Regions from separate parts of the Streptomyces sp. NPDC046931 genome, predicted to be linked through region 4. Evidence: riboswitches for the same ligand, from Rfam matches in the RefSeq annotation. Region 4 holds a riboswitch; each other region holds the start of a gene.

Region 1 (5,049 bases), on a different contig from region 4:
CCGGACCCACGTACAGGCCGGTGTCCATGAAGGGCACCGCCGCCGCGAACGCCACGGTGAACGCCAGCAGCGGGGGCCACACCGGCCGCGGCCGGGCCGTCTCGGCGGCGAGATCGATGCCGGTGCCGCGGCGGGCGAGCCAGTCGGTGACCACGATCGCCACGAACCCGGGAATCCAGTAGCTCACGAACAGCAGGACGTTCTGGAAACGGGCTGTCGTGTCCGCCGCGTGCATCCACAGCACCAGCGGGAAGCCGAGCAGCGCGGCGAGCGCGGCCGCCGCCGGACGCGGCATGCGCACGCCCACCGTCTGAAGCGCCAGGGAACCGCTGTAGTCGTTCATCGCGTTGCTGCACAGTGCCGCCAGCGCCACGGCCAGCAGTCCGAAGGCCCCGGCCGCGCCTCCACCCAGCAGCGCCTCGACCCCCGCCGCCGTCTGGTCGGTGAGCGCGGCCGCCGCCCACAGCCCGAGGGCCTGTACGGCCACGAAGGACACCACCAGTCCGAGCAGCGTGCACCAGAACATCCGGGAGCGGGAGGTGGCACGCGGCAGATAGCGGCTGAAGTCGCTGGCGTACGGCGCCCACGACAGGGCGAGGCTGAGCGCGATGGTGCTGGTCAGCACGAACGCGCCCGCCCGGTCGGCGCCGTGTGCGCTGCCCGTGGCGGCCGGGTGGACGCTGCCTGACATCCGCAGGGCGATCAGCGAGAAGGCGGCCGCGAGGACGAACGTCATCACGATCTGGAGGCGGTGGATCGCCTCGTATCCGAGGACCCCCAGGGCTCCCTGCGCGAGCATCACCACCAGGACACCCAGCCAGAACGGCCAGCCGCACAGCCGGGCCAGCGCGTCCCCGCCGAACAGCCCGATCAGCGCGTCCCAGGCGACCGACGACAGCCACTGGAGCACACCCGGCAGAGCCACCGCCCGCCCGAACGCGAGCCGGGCGAGCGGCAGCTGACCGGCGCCGGTGCGGCTGCCCCAGGTGCTCAGATAGGCGGTGGGCACCGCGCCGAGCACCGTACCGAGGACGACCGCGGCGAGGGCGGTGGTGAAGTCGAGCCCGAGCGCGATACCGATGGTGCCGGTGAACACACCGGTCATGGTCAGATTGGGCGCGAACCACACGGTGAACAGGCGGCCCGGGCCTCCGTAGCGACGGGTCTCGGGAACCGGCTCGATGCCGTGCCCCTCGATGCGGAGATCGCCGGGTGCGGTGGGCATCCGCCCGTCGAAGACGGCTCGCCGGCTGTCGGCGGGCAGCCCGCCGGGAACATGCGCCAAAGGCATGAAAGACATCCCTCCGCCAGTACGAACTGGTTCAGGTTCGACGGGTGTGATCTCAGCCCCGAGCGGGGCACCCCGTGTCCGGTACGGCGGCAAGATTAACCCGAGCTGCGGGATGTGCCATACGGATGGGCCGCCGCCGGATCCGGCAGCGGCCCTTCTCCCCTCGCGTGCGGTGCCGGCGGTCGCCGAGGCGGCGGTCCTAGGCCGCGTGCTCCAGCACGCCCTCCGCCACCTTCTTGTCCAGTGCCGCCCGCACCAACGCGGCGGACAGCACCGTAGGTTCGGTGTCGCCGGCCAGCCCCACCAGTTTCTCCGGGTCCTTGGGCAGCCCGAGCCGCTCGGCTCCGGACAGCGCCTTGGCGTCCACGTACGGCGCCACCTCCGGCCAGACCCGCTGCACCTCCCGCAGGAAGATGTCGGCGCCGGCCGGCCCGATCCCCGGAATCTCCTGAAGCAACTCGCGCAGCGTCGGAATGTCCCCGTCCGCCTCCTTCCGCAGCCGGCGCAGATCGCCTCCCCAACGCTCCGTCAGCAGCTCGGCGCCGTCGCCGAGCTGGGTCGCCGTCCGCTCGTCGTAGCGCCGGTAGCCGCCCCGGCCGAGCGCGTCCACACGCTCCTGCCAGTCGGCCCCGGCCATGCGCCGCGGATCGCGCAGACCCGCCTCCTGCAGCGCCCGCACCGTCTCCAGGGCGATCGAGGTGCGGATGCGGGCGCTGAGCAGCAGGGCCATCAGCAGCAGCCGGTAGAGCGGCTGCGGGGCGTCCTTGAGCGGGATACCCGCTTCCTCGGCGTAGGTGTGACCGTGTTCGCGGACGAGTTCTCCCACGACGCGGTCCGCCTTGTCGCGGCGGGGCACGGTGATCTCACTTCGGCGGCTTGAGCGGGTCGTGGCCGATGGTCATCAGCCGATGGCGGCGGTCCTCGTCCTCGGCACGCTCGGGCTCCGGTTCGTCGTACAAGTCCTGCTGGGCGGTCACGGTGTCCACGACCTCATGCATCACCTGGATGTCGTCGTCGGTCAGATCCGTGCGCCGCTTCTGCAGGATCGCGAGGACATGCCGTCCGGTCGGCGGGCCCGCATGCTCGGGCAGCGGCTCGGTGTCCTCGCCGGCGTCCAGGACCCGCAGCCAGGCTGCGAGTTCCTGGGAGGTCATGTTGACCACGCGGTGGAACTCGTCCCACAGCGCGTCCATCTCCAGGGCGTCGGTCATGGCGTACTCCTCTCCGCCCTCGGTGGCACGGCCCCTGTTCGTCGGTGGTTCAGTCCTCCCGCGGCCAGTTCTCGGCCTCGAACATCCAGCGCTGCTTCTCCAGCTCCGCGGTGAGTCCGATGAGCAGGTCCTGGGTGACCGGATCGGCCTTCTCCGTGGCGTCGATCCGCGTACGCAGCCGTCCGATCGCCGTCTCCAGCGACTCCGCCATCAGCCGTACGACGTCCGTGTCATGCAGCCAGCCCTCCTTCGCACCCGTCAGGCCGAAGGCGGACGCGACGGTCTCCGGCCGCCCGTCCGGCGGGACGCCGAGCGCGGCGGCCCGCTCGGCGACGGTGTCGGCGTACGTGCGTGCCGTGGCCACGACTTCGTCCAGTTGGAGGTGGATCGAACGGAACCTCGGTCCGACGATGTTCCAGTGGGCCTGCTTCCCGACGAGTGACAGCCCGAGCAGATCCACCAGGGTCTCCTGGAGGGCGTCCCCCGTGACCTGGCGTGCAGGCTCGGGCAGGGTGCTGTGCACCACGGTCATCGCGCGCTTCTCCTTGTCGGTCGGTATGCCGGTCGGTATGCCGGTCGTCTTGCCCGGCCCGGGTGCCCGGGACGGATGGGGTGAAACCCGGTGGCAGGTCCGGAGCGGGGGAGCGGGGCGGGAAGCTTTCCCGGTAGGCCGTCCGCGGTCTATAGTTAAAACTAGCGGTGCTAATTAATGGTCTGAGGCCGATCAGGAGTCCCGTCGTGCGTACCGTCCACTTCGCGGCAGCCCGCCGCACCCCCATCGGCAAGCTGCGCGGCGCCCTGTCCCCCGTACGGCCCGACGACCTCGCCGCGACGGTGATCCGCGCCCTGGTCGCGGACGTGCCCGGCCTCGACCCGGCCCGCATCGACGACGTCTACTGGGGCGCCGCCAACCAGGCAGGCGAGGACAACCGCAACGTCGCCCGCATGGCCGCGCTCCTCGCCGGACTGCCCGAATCCGTCCCGGGCGCCACGGTCAACCGGCTGTGCGCCTCCGGTCTGGAGGCGGTGACGACCGCCGCCCGCACCATCGCCGCGGGCGAGGCCGACATCGTGCTCGCCGGCGGATCCGAGTCCATGAGCCGCGCCCCCTTCGTACTGCCCCGCCCCGACGAGGCACTGCCGCACCGCATCGAGACCGCCGACACACGCCTCGGCTGGCGCCTGGTCAACCCCGCCATGAAAGACCTCCACGGACTGCTCTCCATGGGGGAGACCGCCGAGGAGGTCGCGGAGCGGTACGGCATCGGACGCGCACGCCAGGACGAGTTCGCGCTGCGCAGCCACCGGCGTGCCGCGGACGCCCGCAAGAACGGGTGGTTCGACAGCGAGCTGCTGCCCGTGGCCAGGCCGGACGGGGTCGTGGTCTCCGTCGACGAATGCGTGCGCGAGGACACCTCGTACGAGAAGCTCGCCCGTCTCAAGCCGGTCTTCCGCGAGGGCGGCACCGTCACCGCGGGCAACGCCTCGCCGATGAACGACGGAGCCGCCGCCCTGCTCCTCGTCAGCGAGGAGGCCCTCGACGAGCTGGGACTGGAGTCCCTCGGCCGCTATGTCGCGGGCGCCTCGGCCGGCGTCCACCCGGATGTGATGGGCATCGGGCCCGTCCCCGCCACCGAGAAGGCCCTCGCCCGCGTCGGCTGGACGATCGGCGGCATCGAGGAGGCCGAGCTCAACGAGGCGTTCGCCGCCCAGACCCTCGCCTGTGTCGACCTTCTCCGCATCGACCCGGAGCTGGTCAACCCCGACGGCGGCGCCATCGCGCTCGGGCATCCCCTCGGCTGCTCGGGCGCACGGATCCTGACCACCCTGCTGCACCGCATGCGCCGCACCGGGGCGTCCCGAGGGCTCGCCACCATGTGCGTGGGGGTCGGGCAGGGCACCGCGGTGCTCGTGGAACGGCCGTAGGATTTCCCCCGCCCGTGATCTACTGAGTCGGCGCGAACCCCGACATGAAGACCGAGGCGATGACCCGACACTGCTGTGCGGCGATGACGGACCGGGTGAACCGGCGCCGCGACCAGCACGACGACCCCTTCTCCTGCCCGGACGCACTGATCCTGTTCACCGGCAGGTTCCGGGAGTACGCGCTGATCGTCCACGACGGCGGCGCATCGGGCATCGGTGTCGACTTCTGCCCGTGATGCGGCCGGCGGCTCCCGGAATCCCAGCGGGACCGGTGGTTCGAGGAGCTCGAGAACCGCGGCGTCGATCCGTGGGACGACGAGATCCCCGCCGAGTTCCAGGACGACCGCCGGCTCGGCTCCTCGGCCGGGAACGTTTGACGCGTGCCGTCGGGCATACGGCAACCCGGGCGTGGGGCAAGGCTGTCGGGGCGCGGTGGACGCAGGGCCCCGGCCTGCGGCCCCGGACCGCGCCGCCGGGCGAGACGCCTCTGAACGGGGCCGGATGCATGGGCATAGCATCGGTCCCCGCATGAACACGATGACGCTCTGGAACATATCCGCATGGGGGTTCGCCGCGCTGGCCGTCGCAGCGATGCTCGTCGGCTTCTCCAAGACCGCCGTG
Region 2 (5,049 bases), on a different contig from region 4:
CCCGGCGGTCGGGGAGTGGGCGGACTTCCGGGAGACCGGGCACGCGCACGCGATCGGTCAGTGCCTGCTGTCGCAGCTCGACGAAGAGGCCCGGCGCGATCATCTCGACCGCTATCCGGTGCAGCCGCTCACGCCGTACACGGTGCGTGACAACCGCAGCCTGGAGCGCCGTCTGGAGCACGTGGAACCGGGGGAACCGGTCATCGAGCGCCAGGAGTACACGCTCGGTACGGCCTGCGCTGCGATCCCCCTCACCGTGGGCCCGACGGCTGCGGCGGTAGCCATCTCCCTGCCTTCACAGCAAGCCGACCGGCTGCTGCCGGCGGCCCGTCGGTTGCAGGCGGAGAGCGGCAGACTGCTAGGGACACTCACCCTCTCTATCAGTATCTGAAAACTCACTCCTTGTGATCTGCTGTGTACGTTCAGCAAACTTCCAGCAGGTGTCAGGGGGATCATTCCTGGCCAGTCGACGGCTACTGACGGGGTAGGCGATGCGCGAGTCGGTGCAGGCAGAGGTCATGATGAGCTTTCTCGTGTCCGAGGAGCTCTCCTTCCGCATTCCGGTGGAGCTGTGTTACGAGACCTGTGATCCCTATGCGGTACGTCTGACCTTCCATCTGCCCGGCGACGCACCCGTCACCTGGGCGTTCGGTCGTGAGTTGCTGGTGGACGGGGTGGGCCGGCCGTGCGGCGACGGCGATGTCCATATCTCCCCCGCCGAGCCGGACACTTTCGGCGATGTGCTGATCCGGCTCCAGGTGGGCGGCGACCGGGCGGTGTTCCGGTCGGGTGCGGTCCCCCTGGTGGCGTTCCTCGACCGCACCGACAAGCTGGTGCCGCTCGGGCAGGAGGGATCACTCGCCGACTTCGACGCGCATCTGGAGGAGGCGCTGGACCGGATCCTGGCGGAGGAGCAGAGCGCAGGCTGAGGCGGCGCGCGGCGCCGTAACGCTTCTGCTGGGGCGTCCTCCCGGTCCGGGACGTCTCAGCGCTTGCGGCGGCGCCCTCTCCCCCCACGGGCCGGGGCCGCCGCAGCCGGGGCGGCGGCTGTTCCCGGCCGGTCGGTCGAGACGACGACGGCGGCCAGGATCGTCGTCACCGGCACCGAGGCGACCAGCCCGATCGAGCCGACCAGCGTGCGCACGATCTCCTCGGCGACCAGCTCGCTGCCCGCGACCGAGACCACGCTGCTCTGCGCGATCGAGAAGAGCAGCAGCAGGGGCAGGGCCGCGCCCGCGTATGCCAGGACCAGCGTGTTGACGACCGAGGCGATGTGGTCGCGGCCGATACGGATGCCCGCACGGTACAGACCGCGCCAGCCCATCGACGGGTTGGCCTCGTGCAGTTCCCAGACCGCGGATGTCTGCGTGACGGTCACGTCGTCGAGGACGCCGAGCGAACCGATGATGACCCCGGCGAGCAGCAGTCCGCTCATGTCGATATGCGGGTACAACCCGTGGATCAGACCGGTGTTGTCGTCCGTGTTGCCGGTCAGTGCCGCCCAGCCGATGAACTCCGAGCCCAGTACACCGATCAGCGACAGGGAGATGAGCGTGCCGAGTACCGCGACGGAGGTACGGGCCGAGAGACCGTGGCACATGTAGAGGGCGATCAGCATGATGGCGCTCGACCCGACCACGGCCACGAGCAGCGGATTCGCGCCTTGCAGGATCGCGGGCAGGATGAAGAAACCGAGCACCAGGAAGCTGACGGCCAGCGCGACGAGCGCCATGATCCCGCGCATCCGGCCCACGACCACCACCGCCACGGCGAAGATGCCGGCGAGCAGGGCCATGGGGAACTTTCGGTCCACATCGGTCACCGAGTACTGAAGGTCCTTGGGCGCGGAGGGCTCGTACGCGACCACGACCTTCTCGCCCTCGTGCAACTGCCGTGACTGGTCCGGCTGCACGATCTCCGTGAAGGTACGGCCCTCATCCTTGCCGGTGTCGACGCGGACCGTCGCCTTCTTGCATGTGCCGGCCGGCCGCTGGGGGGCCGAGCCGTCGCCGGTGGACGCGTTCCCGGTCGGGGCCCCACCCGGGGCGTTCACGGAGGCACAGTCCACCGCCACGACCCTGGTGACCGTCGCCTGTTGGGTCTGCCGGTCGAACCCGACGCCGGAACGCTTGTGCGGCGGGACGCCACCGGGCCACAGCACCACGAGCCCGACCACGACCGCCGCCGTGAACGGGATGAGAATCGCGGCGATGACCCTGCGCAGATGCCGTGAGACAGGGGCGGCGGGGCCGTGGCTGTGGCTGTGGGAGTGGACGTGTCCCTCGTCCGGGCCATGGTGGTGACGCGGCTCGGACGGTGGGTGCGAGGGGGGATGCGGGGTCGGGGTCACCGCCCGATCATCGCAAGAACCCGTGAGGCCCACTGTTCAGCTTGCCCAATCAGACGCTAGCGTGAAAGGACCTTTGCACACGCGGGAGCTCGGAGCACCGGGCTGAGAGGGCGCTGACCTCCGCAGGCGCGATGTTTCACGTGGAACATCGACGGCGGAAACCGCTGCGTCGACCGCTGAACCTGTTACCGGGTAATGCCGGCGTAGGGAGTAGGTCTCATGACCATCAAGGACGCACGCACGCCTGCCTCCGTCCAGGGCGAAGAGCCCCAGGAGGCCGGGAAGTCCATCGGCTGGCACAAGGCGTACATCGAGGGCTCGCGCCCCGACCTGCGGGTGCCGGTCCGTCAGGTGCATCTCACCAACGGGCGGTCGGTCACCCTGTACGACACCTCCGGCCCGTACACCGATCCGGTCGCCGAGACCGATGTCCGCAGGGGCCTTGTGCCGCTGCGGGAGAACTGGATCGTCGCTCGCGGCGACACCGAGGAGTATGCGGGCCGCCCCGTCCGTCCCGAGGACGACGGGATCAGGCACACCTCGCCGCGTGGCGGCCTGCGGAACCTCGACGCGGTGTTCCCGGGACGCCCGCGCCAGCCGCGTCGCGGTCGCGACGGTGCCGCGGTGACACAGCTCGCGTACGCGCGCCGCGGGGAGATCACACCGGAGATGGAGTTCGTGGCCCTCCGCGAGAACGTCTCCCCCGAGGTCGTCCGCGAGGAGATCGCGGCGGGCCGGGCGGTGCTGCCGGCCAATGTCAACCACCCGGAGATCGAGCCGATGATCATCGGCAAACGGTTCCTGGTGAAGGTCAACGCCAACATCGGCAACTCCGCGGTCACCTCCTCCATCGAGGAGGAGGTCGAGAAGATGACCTGGGCGACCCGCTGGGGCGCCGACACGGTCATGGATCTGTCCACCGGCCGCAACATCCACACCACCCGTGAATGGGTGCTGCGCAACTCCCCCGTGCCCATCGGCACGGTGCCGCTCTACCAGGCGCTCGAGAAGGTCGACGGTAAGGCCGAGGAGCTGACCTGGGATATCTACAAGGACACGGTCATCGAGCAGGCCGAGCAGGGCGTGGACTACATGACGGTCCATGCGGGTGTGCGCCTGGCGTACGTACCGCTGACGGCGAACCGCAAGACCGGCATCGTCTCGCGCGGCGGCTCGATCATGGCGGCGTGGTGCCTCGCGCACCACAAGGAGTCGTTCCTCTACGAGAACTTCGAGGAGCTCTGCGAGATCCTCGCGGCCTACGACGTCACCTACTCGCTGGGCGACGGCCTGCGGCCCGGTTCGATCGCGGACGCCAACGACGCGGCGCAGTTCGCGGAGCTGCGTACCCTCGGGGAACTCGGCCGCATCGCAAGGGATTTCCACGTACAGACCATGATCGAGGGCCCGGGACACGTCCCGATGCACAAGATCAAGGAGAACATCGACCTTCAGCAGGAGATCTGCGATGAAGCTCCGTTCTATACGCTCGGCCCGCTGACCACGGACATCGCGCCGGCGTACGACCACATCACCTCTGGTATCGGTGCCGCGATGATCGCCTGGTGGGGCACGGCCATGCTCTGCTATGTCACCCCCAAGGAGCACCTGGGCCTGCCCAACCGTGACGACGTCAAGACCGGCGTCATCACCTACAAGATCGCTGCCCACGCGGCCGACCTCGCCAAGGGGCATCCGGGTGCACAGGAGTGGGACGACGCGCTGTCCGACGCGCGTTTCGAGTTCCGCTGGGAGGACCAGTTCAACCTGGCCCTCGACCCGGACACGGCCCGTGAATTCCACGACGAGACCCTTCCCGCCGAGCCCGCCAAGACGGCCCACTTCTGCTCGATGTGCGGTCCGAAGTTCTGTTCCATGAAGATCAGCCAGAGCATCACGGAGCGGTTCGGCGGTGAGGTGGCCGCGGGTGCGACGGCGGACGAGATCGCCGAGGGGATGCTCCAGAAGTCGAAGGAGTTCGCGGCGAGCGGGAACCGGGTGTACCTGCCGATCGCGGAGTGATCCCCCGCTGTGCGGTGCCGGGACAGGTCCCTGGCCGAAGTTCCGGCCCGCACCCCCTCAAGAGAACGCGGGCCGGCTTCGGTGCTCGAGGTCCGTCACTCCGGCTGGTGTTCCGGGCCCCCGAAGTCCGGGCTGGTGAAGTCCGGGCTGGTGAAGCTGGGGCGAGGGCCCGCGGCGGGGCCGCTGTCGGGGCTGCTGAAGCCCGGACGGCCGTAGCCGAGGTGCGGCATGCGGCTGGGGGTCGGTTCCGGTGCCGTGCGGCTCATCGCGGCCGCGCCCGGATCGGCGAGGGCGTCGCGGAGGAACGGCAGGATGCCGCGCTCCAGCAGTGCCTCGTGCCAGGCCTCCCGGGCCCGTGCCACCTCCGTGATCAACTCGTTCCGGGCGTCGGCGTCCCGGGCCGATGAGCTGTTGCGCAGGGCGGTGAGCAGCAGGCCGATCGCGGCGACCAGGATCGCCGCCGCGGTCACCGCGCCGAAGACCCACCCGGTGGTCAGGAGGGTCCGGGCGAATGCCTGGTCGGGGTTGACCATCTTGAGGATGTAGCCCACGAGCAGGAAGATCGCCGCGGCGGCACCGGCGAGGAAAGGGGCGAGGACCGCGGCGACGGCACCCGCTCCGGCGCTCGCCGCGGCCTCCGACATGGTGGCGGCGAGCCCCTGGCCGTCCGCGTCCGG
Region 3 (5,049 bases), on a different contig from region 4:
TCGCCTCCGCCATCAGGACCGGTTCCTGCGCCCGGGTGACCGCCGAGGCGAGCATCACCCCCGCGCAGCCCAGCTCCATCGCCAGGGCCACATCCGAGGCCGTGCCCGCGCCCGCGTCCAGGATGACCGGCACACGCGCGTGCTCCACGATCAGCTGGAAGTTGTGCGGGTTGCGGATACCGAGCCCGGAGCCGATCGGCGAGCCCAGCGGCATGATCGCGGCGCAGCCGACGTCCTCCAGCTTCCGGGCGAGGACGGGGTCGTCGTTCGTGTACGGCAGGACGGTGAAACCGTCGTCGACCAGAGTCTCGGCCGCGTCCATCAGCTCGATCGGGTCGGGCAGCAGCGTCCGCTCGTCGGCGATGACCTCCAGCTTCACCAGGTCGGTGCCCAGCGCCTCGCGCGCAAGACGGGCGGTGAGCACCGCCTCGCCCGCGGTGAAGCAGCCCGCCGTGTTGGGCAGCACCCGGATGCCGAGCCGGTCGAGCACGGACAGCACCGAGCCGTGCACCGAGGCGTCGACGCGCCGCATCGCGACCGTCGTCAGCTCCGTACCGGACGCCACCAGCGCCCGCTCCATGACATCGAGGCTCGGCGCACCGCCGGTGCCCATGATCAGCCGGGACGAGAACGTCGTCCCACCGAGGACGAAGGGATCGTCGGCCATCGGATCAGCCTCCTTGAACGGCGGTGAGGACCTCGACACGATCCCCCTCGGAGATGCGGGTCGACGGCCACTGCGCGCGCGGGACGACGGTTTCGTTGAGGGCGGCCGCCACACCGGAGGGAGCCGCGGTGAGTGCTCGTACGACGGCGTCGAGTGCGGTACCGGGAGCGAACTGGCGGGACTCCCCGTTGACCGAGATGTTCATGCGGGCTGCTCCGTGAGCGTGGCGGCGGCGAACCGCCGGGGCGTGAAGGGGCGGGCCTCGTCCGGCAGCTCGCCCGTGGTCAGGACATGGGCCATGACGTCACCGGTCACCGGGGTGAGCAGGACGCCGTTGCGGTGGTGCCCCGTGGCCAGCAGCAGGCCGTCCAGCTCCGTCGGGCCGAGCAGCGGCGCGTTGTCCGGGGAGCCCGGGCGCAGTCCGGCCCGGGTCTCGGTCAGCGGCAGCTCGGTGATTCCGGGGACCAGCTCGTGGGCGTCGCGCAGCAGCTCGTAGACCCCGCCCGCGGTGACCGTCGTGTCCCAGCCCAGTTCCTCGCTGGTCGCGCCGACCACCAGCTCGCCGTTCTCACGCGGCACCAGGTAGAGGTGGCCGCCGCGGACGACGGCGCGCACGGTACGGCTCAGGAACGGTGCGTACCCCTTCGGCACGGTCAGCCGCAGCACCTGCCCCTTCACCGGGCGCACGGGGGGCAGGACCTGCTCGGGAACCCCGGCGAGCCGTCCGCTGAGACTGCCCGCGGCGAGGACGACCTGCCCGGCGGCGAGCTCGGTGCCGCCGGCGGTGCCGACGCCGGCGGCGCGCTCCCGCAGTACCGTCAGCCGCTCGGCCCATCCGCGGTGGAAGACGACGCCGGCCCGTTCACAGGCCGTGAGCAGCGCCGCGACGAGCCGCCGCGGGTCGATCTGGTGATCGCCGTCGACCCTGAGCCCGCCGCGCACACCGGGCGCGAGCATCGGCTCCAGGCGGCGGCACTCGCGGCCGCTCAGCCACTCCGACGCGAGGCCGGACCGCTGCTGGAGGGCATGCAGTTCCCGCAGGTGGGCGCGGTCGTCGGCGTCCAGCGCGACGGCGAGCGTGCCGCACCGGCGGTAGCCGAGGTCCTGGCCGGCGGCCTCGGTCAGCTCGGCGGCGAAGTCCGGGTAGCGGCGCGCGGACTCCAGATTGAGTGCGAGCAGCGTCTGCTCGCCGTAGTGCAGTTCGGTGACGGCGGCGAGCATCCCGGCGGCCACCTGGGCGGCTCCACCACCCGGGGCGGGATCCACCACGGTCGTGGCCAACCCGTGCTGCGCGGCGCGCCAGGCCGTGACGAGTCCGATGATTCCGCCCCCGACCACGAGGACGTCTGAGGTACGTATGGGCGACATGGGCGTCCAGCCCCCTCCCTTCGCCGGCATGATCCGGATCAGGTTCGTACGGTCGGAGGCCGGCCAGCCTCCCTCTCAGCCCGGTGCGTCCGGGCTCCCGCGAGTGCTTGTACGGGGGCCACCCTAGTCCGTGCCCGTCCGCGCCGGTAAGAGAGCCTCACGGGGGTGAGGTTGTACCGCCGTCGGGCGGGTATGCGAAGGGGAGACCGCCCCCGGTTCCCCGGTGCGCGCGGCTCGGACGGGGTGCGGCAGCCAGCGGGACGAGTGCTGTGGAGCAGGTCACTCAGCATGCCCCCTGACTGACGCATTGTCAGTTGACTATGGTGATCAGGTGAGCGAGCAGACGCAGGCACGGGGCGATTCGGCACGGCGCGTCGTCGTCGTGGGCGCGGGCATGGCCGGGGTGCAGACCGCGGTCGCCCTGCGCGAACAGGGCTTCACCGGCAGCGTGACACTGATCGGCGCGGAGCCGCACCAGCCGTACGACAGGCCGCCGCTGTCCAAGGCCGTGCTGCTCGGCAAGGCCGAGGGCTCCGCCTTCGACGTCGACTTCGAGGCCCTGCGCATCGAACTCCGGCTGGGCTGCGAGGTGGTCGGCCTGCGCCCCGGCGACCACGAGCTGGACACCACCGAGGGACCCGTCCCATACGACGTTCTCGTCCTCGCCAGCGGAGCCGAACCCATCCGGCTGCCGGGCGCGCACGGCGTCCCCGGTGTGCATCTGCTGCGCACGCTGGACGACGCCGAGCGGCTGCGGCCGGTCCTCGCCGAGCAGCACGACATCGTGGTCGTGGGCGCGGGCTGGATCGGTGCCGAGTTCGCCACCGCGGCGCGTGAGGCGGGCTGCGCGGTGACCGTGGTGGAGGCCGCGGACCGGCCGCTCGCGGGGGCGCTGCCCGCGGAGGTGGCCGCGCCGATGGCCGCCTGGTACGCGGACAGCGGGGCCGAACTGCGCACCCGCGCGCGCGTGGACCGCGTCGAGCCGGGGGCCGTGGTGCTCGACGACGGGTCCCGGGTGCCGGCGGGCGCGGTGGTCGTGGGCATCGGAGCGCGCCCGGCCACGGCGTGGCTCGCCGGCTCGGGCATCGAGCTGGGCGTGCACGGGGAGGTACTGGCCGACGAGCATCTGCGTACATCGGTGCCGGACGTGTACGCGGTCGGGGACTGCGCGTCCTTCCCGTCGGGGCGGTACGAGCAGCGCCTGCTGGTCCACCACTGGGACAACGCCCTCCAGGGCCCGCGCACGGTGGCCGCGAACATCATCGGGGAGACACCGATGGCGTACGACCCCGTGCCGTACTTCTGGTCGGAGCAGTTCGGCCGCTTCGTCCAGTACGTGGGCCACCATGCGTCCGCCGATCAGACGGTGTGGCGCGGGGACCCGGGGGGAGCCGCCTGGGCGGTGTGCTGGCTGCGCTCCGGCCGGCTGGTGGGCCTGCTGGCGGTGGGCCGCCCCCGGGACCTGGCGCAGGGCCGTCGGCTGATCGAATCGGGTGCCCCGATGGACCCCGGCCTGCTGGCGGATCCCTCGCGCCCGCTGAAGGAGGCGACGGCCTAGCCTCTGCCCTGCGCATCCCCCCGTCAGCGGGACGCGGCGGCCCTCCGTGTCCACCGCCGGAGGCAACCCGCACTCCACCGGAGGCGCCCCGCTTCCGACTGTCAGTCCGGGATGGCACGCTTGATCCCGTGACCGAGATTGACGCAAAGATCGATGCTCTTGTGCCCGCCTGGCTCACCGTCCCCGACATCGCCGAAGCCCTCGGCGTCGAGGTGACCCGCGTGCGACAGCTGGTCAAGGAGGGCCAGCTCATCGCCGTACGCCGCGGCGAGAACCGCGCACTGCACATCCCCGCCGCCTTCATCGACGGGGACAAGGTGGTCAAGGGCCTGTCCGGCACCCTGACCCTGCTGCGGGACGACGGCTTCACGGTCGAAGAGATGATCGAGTGGCTGTTCACGTCCGATCCCACCCTGCCCGGCACCCCCGCGCAGGCCCTCAGGGAGAATCGCGGCACGGAGGTGAAGCGCCGCGCTCAGGCGCTCGCCGTCTGATCCGATCGAGAAAAACCGTCCGGCGTACGGACCGCGGGTCCACGGGCCCCGGCCTCCGGTCGGCCGCGCCCGCCGCGGCCCGTACGCCACCGACCCCGGGGGACCCACCGTGCCCGAAACCGCCCGCACCGCCCGGCTCGCCGACGCCCGTGTCTACCTGTGCACGGATGCCCGCAAGCGCCAGGGCGACCTCGCCGAGTTCCTCGACGCGGTCCTCGCCGGCGGTGTCGACATCGTGCAGCTGCGCGACAAGGGCATGGAGGCGGCCGAGGAACTGGAGCATCTGAAGGTCTTCGCCGACGCCTGCGCTCGCCACGGCAAGCTGCTGGCGGTGAACGACCGTGCGGACGTCGCGCACGCGGCCGCCTCGGACGTCCTGCACCTCGGCCAGGGCGATCTCCCGGTCCCCGCGGCCCGCGCCCTCCTCGGCGACGATGTCCTCATAGGCCGCTCGACGCACTCCGCGGCGGAGGCCGAGGCCGCCGCCGTCCAGGACGGCGTGGACTACTTCTGCACGGGACCCTGCTGGCCCACCCCCACCAAGCCCGGCCGCCCCGCTCCCGGTCTCGGCCTGGTCCGGCACACCGCCGCCCTGGGCACCGACCGCCCCTGGTTCGCCATCGGCGGCATCGACCTCGGCAATCTGGACCAGGCGCTGGAGGCCGGTGCCCGCCGTGTGGTCGTCGTCCGCGCGATCACGGAGGCGGACGACCCGGGCGCGGCGGCGGCGGAGTTCGCGAAGCGGCTGCGGACGGCGTAGCGGCGCCGCCGGCCGGGCGCTCGGCGCCGTGGGGCCACGGGAGGGGCGTCCTCCTGCGCCGATCCTGCCTGGTGTCCGAATGCTGGACAATCGAGGCGACATTTCGGACCCGATCGCGCCGCGGTGTCCGACTGGTGGACAAAAAGTCGACAATTCGGGCAAATTTCATGCGTCCGGTTGGGGGACCGCCTCCCCCTGGCTA
Region 4 (5,049 bases):
GCCCCCGGGGCCTACGCGACCTTCGACACGGGAGTGCCCCTCAAGTTCATCATCGACCCCCACGGCCTCATTCCCGCCTGAGGCCCGCCCTCCCCGGCCCGCAGTCCCCGTTCGGGGAGGGTGCGGGTCGTGCGGGGCTGCTCAGCGACAACCAACGCTGACAAACGATCCCGATCCCGGCCCCGGCAAGGGGCTGGACTGAGGGCAGCCTGATGCGGCACTAGGCGCCGCAGCGAAGTCACCAGGTCAGAGCGCTTCCTTGTTCTCCTTCGGTGCCTCTCCCGACTTGTGTATTGGAGGCAGAACACTCCACGGCCAGGTGATCCAGCGGTGAGCCCTTCGGTGTAGGGGTCTGCAGGCTGGGCCGTCTCCGGGCCGTCCGAGGCCGCTCACCGGCGACCGGCGACGACCACTGACGACAGCCGTAGCGACCGGCAGCCCCAGGCCACCCAAGTCGATCTGCGACACTGGTGAGGCCATGCCTAAGCCCGGAGAACTCACTTTCGTCGCGCCGCGCGGAGCCAAGACCCCGCCGCGGCATCTTGCCGACCTCACGCCCGCCGAGCGCAAGGAGGCGGTCGCCGCGGTCGGTGAGAAGCCGTTCCGCGCCAAGCAGCTCTCGCAGCACTACTTCGCGCGGTTCTCACACGACCCGGAGCAGTGGACCGACATTCCCGCCTCCTCGCGCCCCAGGCTCCAGGAGGCGCTGCTGCCGGAGCTGATGACGGTCGTACGGCATCTGTCGACGGACCAGGACACCACCCGCAAGACGCTGTGGCGGCTGTTCGACGGGACGCTCGTGGAGTCCGTGCTGATGCGCTACCCCGACCGGGTCACCATGTGCATCAGCTCCCAGGCGGGCTGCGGCATGAACTGCCCGTTCTGCGCCACCGGCCAGGCCGGCCTGGACCGCAACCTGTCCACCGCGGAGATCGTGCACCAGATCGTGGACGGCATGCGGGCACTGCGCGACGGTGAGATCCCCGGCGGGCCGGCGCGGCTGTCCAACATCGTGTTCATGGGCATGGGCGAGCCGCTCGCCAACTACAAGCGTGTCGTCGGCGCCATCCGTGCCCTCACCGACCCCGCGCCGGACGGGCTCGGGCTCTCGCAGCGCGGGATCACCGTGTCGACCGTCGGGCTGGTGCCGGCCATCCACCGCTTCGCCGACGAGGGCTTCAAGTGCCGCCTCGCCATCTCCCTGCACGCGCCGGACGACGAGCTGCGCGACACCCTCGTGCCCGTCAACACTCGGTGGAAGGTGCGGGAGGTCCTCGACGCCGGGTTCGAGTACGTCGAGAAGTCGGGACGCCGGCTGTCCATCGAGTACGCCCTGATCCGGGACATCAACGACCAGGCGTGGCGCGGCGATCGGCTCGGCCGGCTGCTCAAGGGCAGGCCCGTCCACGTCAATCTGATCCCGCTCAACCCGACGCCCGGCTCCAAGTGGACCGCGTCACGGCCCGAGGACGAGAAGGCGTTCGTCGAGGCGATCGCCGCCCATGGGGTGCCGGTGACCATCCGGGACACCCGGGGTCAGGAGATCGACGGAGCGTGTGGTCAGCTGGCGGCCACCGAGCGGTAGTCTGAGGGCCGTCCATATCATCACAGGCATAACTTCATATCAGGCATACCTTCATATTCCGACAGGGGAGCGCCACAGCGCTGAGAGTGCGGGAGAGCCCGCAGACCCTCTGAACCTCGCCCAGGTCATTCTGGGTAGGAAGTTCGGTCTTCACTCGAGCTGTTGCGCCCTGCCCGGGTCCCTTCGGGGCCCCAGGACAGGGCCGCGTCTCTTCCTGGTCACCTCCAGGAGGAATTCAGTGAGCATCACCCGCAGGCAGTTCGCGGCCCTCGCCGTGGGGCTGGGCCTGGTCACGCTGTCCGCGTGCGGATCGTCCGGCTCCACGGGCGGCAGCGGCGGCGACCCGAAGACGGTGACCCTCGTCAGCCACAACTCGTGGGCCGCCTCCAAGAGCGTCGTCGCGGCGTTCGAGAAGGAGTCGGGTTACCGGGTCAAGGTCCTCCCCGACGGCGACGCGGGCCAGGCCGTCAACAAGGCGATCCTCACCAAGGACAATCCGCAGGGCGACGTCTTCTTCGGCGTCGACAACACGCTGCTGTCCCGGGCGCTCGACAACGGTCTGTTCCAGCCGTACGCGGCCAAGGGACTGGACCGGGTCGGCGCGCAGTACCAGCTCGACGACAGGCACCGGGTCACGCCCGTCGACTACGGCGACATCTGCGTGAACTACGACAAGAAGTACTTCGCCGACCACAAGCTCGCCCCGCCCGCCTCCCTCGACGACCTCACCAAGCCCGCGTACCGGAACCTCCTCGTCACCGAGAACGCCTCCACCTCCTCGCCGGGTCTCGGCTTCCTGCTCGGCACGGCCGCCCACTACGGCGACGGGGGCACCTCCCGCTCGGGCGGAGCCGAGAGCGGGGGAGGCTGGCAGGACTACTGGAAGAAACTCAAGGACAACGGCGTCAAGGTGGTCGACGGCTGGGAGCAGGCCTACCAGCAGGAGTTCTCGGGTTCGGCACCGGGCCGGAAGGCTGGGGGCGACCGGCCGCTCGTCGTCTCCTACGCCTCCTCGCCGCCCGCCGAGGTCGTCTACGCCAAGCCGCGGCCCAAGACCGCGCCGACCGGCGTCGCGACCGGCACCTGCTTCCGCCAGATCGAGTTCGCGGGCCTGCTGAGCAACGCTCACAACCCCAAGGGCGCCAAGGCGTTCCTCGACTTCCTGATCAGCAGGAGGTTCCAGGAGGACATGCCGTTCAACATGTACGTCTACCCGGTCGTGCAGGGAGCGCGGGTCCCCGCCGAGTTCACCGAGTACGGGCCCGCGGCCGAGCACCCCGCGACCATGGCCCCGGCGAAGATCGCCGCCAACCGTGACCAGTGGGTCAGGTCGTGGACGTCGCTCGTTCTGAAGTAGCCCCGAAGAGCCGGGGAGGCGCGGCGCGGTTCGGGCTCATGGCCCTGCCGGCCGTGTTCTTCGCGGTCTTCTTCGCCTACCCCGTCGCCGCGATCGTCACGCGCGGTCTGCGCGTCGACGGGGTGTGGCGCCTCGGCCGCCTCACGGAGGTGCTCGCACAGCCCGACATCCGCCATGTGCTGTGGTTCACCACCTGGCAGGCGCTCGCCTCCACGGCCCTCACCCTGCTGGTGGCGATGCCCGGCGCCTATGTCTTCGCCCGCCTGGACTTCCCCGGCAAGCAGGTGCTGCGCGCGGTCGTCACCGTGCCGTTCGTGCTGCCCACGGTCGTCGTCGGCACGGCGTTCCTGGCACTCGTCGGCCGTGGCGGACTCCTCGACGACCTGTGGGGCGTCCGGCTCGACACGACCGTGTGGGCCATCCTGCTCGCCCATGTCTTCTTCAACTACGCGGTCGTCGTCCGGACGGTCGGCGGCCTGTGGGCGCAGCTCGACCCGCGTCAGGAGGAGGCCGCACGCGTACTCGGCGCCTCCCGCGTCACCGCCTGGCGGAAGGTGACGCTGCCCGCTCTGGGCCCGGCCGTGGCGGCCGCCGCCCTCATGGTCTTCCTGTTCACGTTCACCTCGTTCGGGGTGGTGCAGATCCTGGGCGGCCCGACGTTCTCCACCCTGGAGGTGGAGATCTACCGGCAGACCTCGGAGATCTTCGACCTGTCCACGGCCGCCGTGCTGACGATCGTCCAGTTCCTGGCGGTGGGCGCGATCCTCGTGCTGCACGCCTGGACCGTGCGCCGCCGGGAGAGCGCACTGCGGCTGGTCGACGCGTCCCGCACGGCGCGCAGACCGCGCGGGGCCGGCCAGTGGGCGCTGCTCTGCTCGGTCCTCGCCACCGTCGCCGTCCTGCTCGTCCTGCCGCTCGCCGTCCTGGTCGCGCGGTCGCTCGACGCGCCCGGGTTCGCGTACTACGAGGCCCTGACGCACGCGGACGGCGGGACCTTCCTCGTGGCCCCCGTCCACGCGATCGGCAACTCGCTCGCCTACGCCGTCGCCGCCACCCTCATCGCCGTGCTGATCGGCTCGCTCGCCGCCGCGGCCGTCGCCCGCAGAGACGCCGGCCGGCTGGTCCGGGGCTTCGACGCGCTGCTGATGCTGCCGCTCGGCGTCTCCGCGGTGACCGTCGGCTTCGGGTTCCTGATCTCCCTCGACCGGCCGCCGCTGGACCTGCGCGGTTCCTGGATCCTGGTACCGCTCGCGCAGGCGCTGGTGGGCGCCCCCTTCGTCGTACGCACCATGCTGCCCGTGCTGCGGGCCGTGGACGAGCGGCTGCGGGAGGCGGCCGCGGTGCTCGGGGCCTCGCCGTGGCGGGTGTGGCGCGAGGTCGATCTGCCGATCGTACGGCGGGCGCTGCTGATCGCGGCCGGGTTCGCGTTCGCCGTGTCGCTGGGCGAGTTCGGGGCGACCGTGTTCATCGCCCGGTCCGACAATCCGACGCTGCCGGTCGCGGTGGCTCGCCTGCTCGGACGGCCCGGCGACCTCAACTACGGGCAGGCAATGGCCCTTTCGACGATTCTCATGGTGGTGTGCGCGGTGGCGCTGCTGGTCCTGGAGAGGCTGCGGACCGACCGGACGGGGGAGTTCTGACGATGCTGAGGCTGGAGCGGGCGGCCGTACGCTTCGGGGGGCGCCCCGCGCTCGACGGAGTCGACCTCGAGGTCGCCGAACACGAGGTGGTGTGCGTGCTCGGGCCCAGCGGCGGCGGCAAGTCGACGCTGCTGCGGACCGTGGCGGGACTGCAACCTCTCGACTCCGGGCGGGCGTTCCTCGACGGCCGCGACCTGGCCGGGGTGCCCGCGCACCGGCGCGGGGTGGGGCTGATGTTCCAGGACCACCAGCTGTTCCCGCAGCGGGACGTGGGCGGCAACGTCGCCTTCGGGCTGCGGATGCAGGGGGCCCCGCGCGCCGAACGAGAGACCCGGGTCGAGGAGTTGCTGGAACTGGTCGGGTTGCCCGGAGCCGCCCGGCGGGCCGTCGCGGCGCTCTCCGGCGGTGAGCAGCAGCGGGTCGCGCTCGCCCGCGCGCTTGCGCCCCGGCCACGGCTGCTGATGCTG

What was found. A riboswitch is a leader RNA that binds a small molecule or an ion and turns the genes downstream of it on or off. The one in region 4 is predicted to bind thiamine pyrophosphate.
Region 1: it holds a riboswitch for thiamine pyrophosphate, as region 4 does, so the genes downstream of both, ABZ876_RS33970 (cytosine permease) here and ABZ876_RS20315 (thiamine ABC transporter substrate-binding protein) in region 4, are expected to answer to the same signal.
Region 2: it holds a riboswitch for thiamine pyrophosphate, as region 4 does, so the genes downstream of both, thiC (phosphomethylpyrimidine synthase ThiC) here and ABZ876_RS20315 (thiamine ABC transporter substrate-binding protein) in region 4, are expected to answer to the same signal.
Region 3: it holds a riboswitch for thiamine pyrophosphate, as region 4 does, so the genes downstream of both, thiO (glycine oxidase ThiO) here and ABZ876_RS20315 (thiamine ABC transporter substrate-binding protein) in region 4, are expected to answer to the same signal.

Annotation. Positions count from the first base shown of each region.
Region 1 is NZ_JBEYWX010000030.1:40,041-45,089, reverse strand. Features, by position in the region: gene ABZ876_RS33970 (cytosine permease) at 1-1,291, opposite strand, end outside; TPP riboswitch at 1,283-1,376, opposite strand; gene ABZ876_RS33965 (endonuclease) at 1,491-2,147, opposite strand; gene ABZ876_RS33960 (DUF3140 domain-containing protein) at 2,155-2,502, opposite strand; gene ABZ876_RS33955 (DNA starvation/stationary phase protection protein) at 2,552-3,034, opposite strand; gene ABZ876_RS33950 (thiolase family protein) at 3,241-4,428, shown strand; gene ABZ876_RS33945 (hypothetical protein) at 4,488-4,664, shown strand; gene ABZ876_RS33940 (sulfite exporter TauE/SafE family protein) at 4,957-5,049, shown strand, end outside.
Region 2 is NZ_JBEYWX010000002.1:179,628-184,676, reverse strand. Features, by position in the region: gene ABZ876_RS04885 (IclR family transcriptional regulator C-terminal domain-containing protein) at 1-391, shown strand, start outside; gene ABZ876_RS04880 (SsgA family sporulation/cell division regulator) at 492-929, shown strand; gene ABZ876_RS04875 (YibE/F family protein) at 986-2,350, opposite strand; TPP riboswitch at 2,422-2,577, shown strand; gene thiC (phosphomethylpyrimidine synthase ThiC) at 2,570-4,372, shown strand; gene ABZ876_RS04865 (hypothetical protein) at 4,468-5,049, opposite strand, start outside.
Region 3 is NZ_JBEYWX010000003.1:73,615-78,663, forward strand. Features, by position in the region: gene ABZ876_RS07525 (thiazole synthase) at 1-667, opposite strand, end outside; gene thiS (sulfur carrier protein ThiS) at 672-872, opposite strand; gene thiO (glycine oxidase ThiO) at 869-2,035, opposite strand; TPP riboswitch at 2,034-2,146, opposite strand; gene ABZ876_RS07540 (FAD-dependent oxidoreductase) at 2,367-3,593, shown strand; gene ABZ876_RS07545 (Rv2175c family DNA-binding protein) at 3,722-4,087, shown strand; gene thiE (thiamine phosphate synthase) at 4,197-4,847, shown strand.
Region 4 is NZ_JBEYWX010000011.1:8,193-13,241, reverse strand. Features, by position in the region: gene ABZ876_RS20325 (alcohol dehydrogenase catalytic domain-containing protein) at 1-81, shown strand, start outside; gene rlmN (23S rRNA (adenine(2503)-C(2))-methyltransferase RlmN) at 479-1,585, shown strand; TPP riboswitch at 1,639-1,744, shown strand; gene ABZ876_RS20315 (thiamine ABC transporter substrate-binding protein) at 1,830-2,942, shown strand; gene ABZ876_RS20310 (iron ABC transporter permease) at 2,918-4,582, shown strand; gene ABZ876_RS20305 (ABC transporter ATP-binding protein) at 4,585-5,049, shown strand, end outside.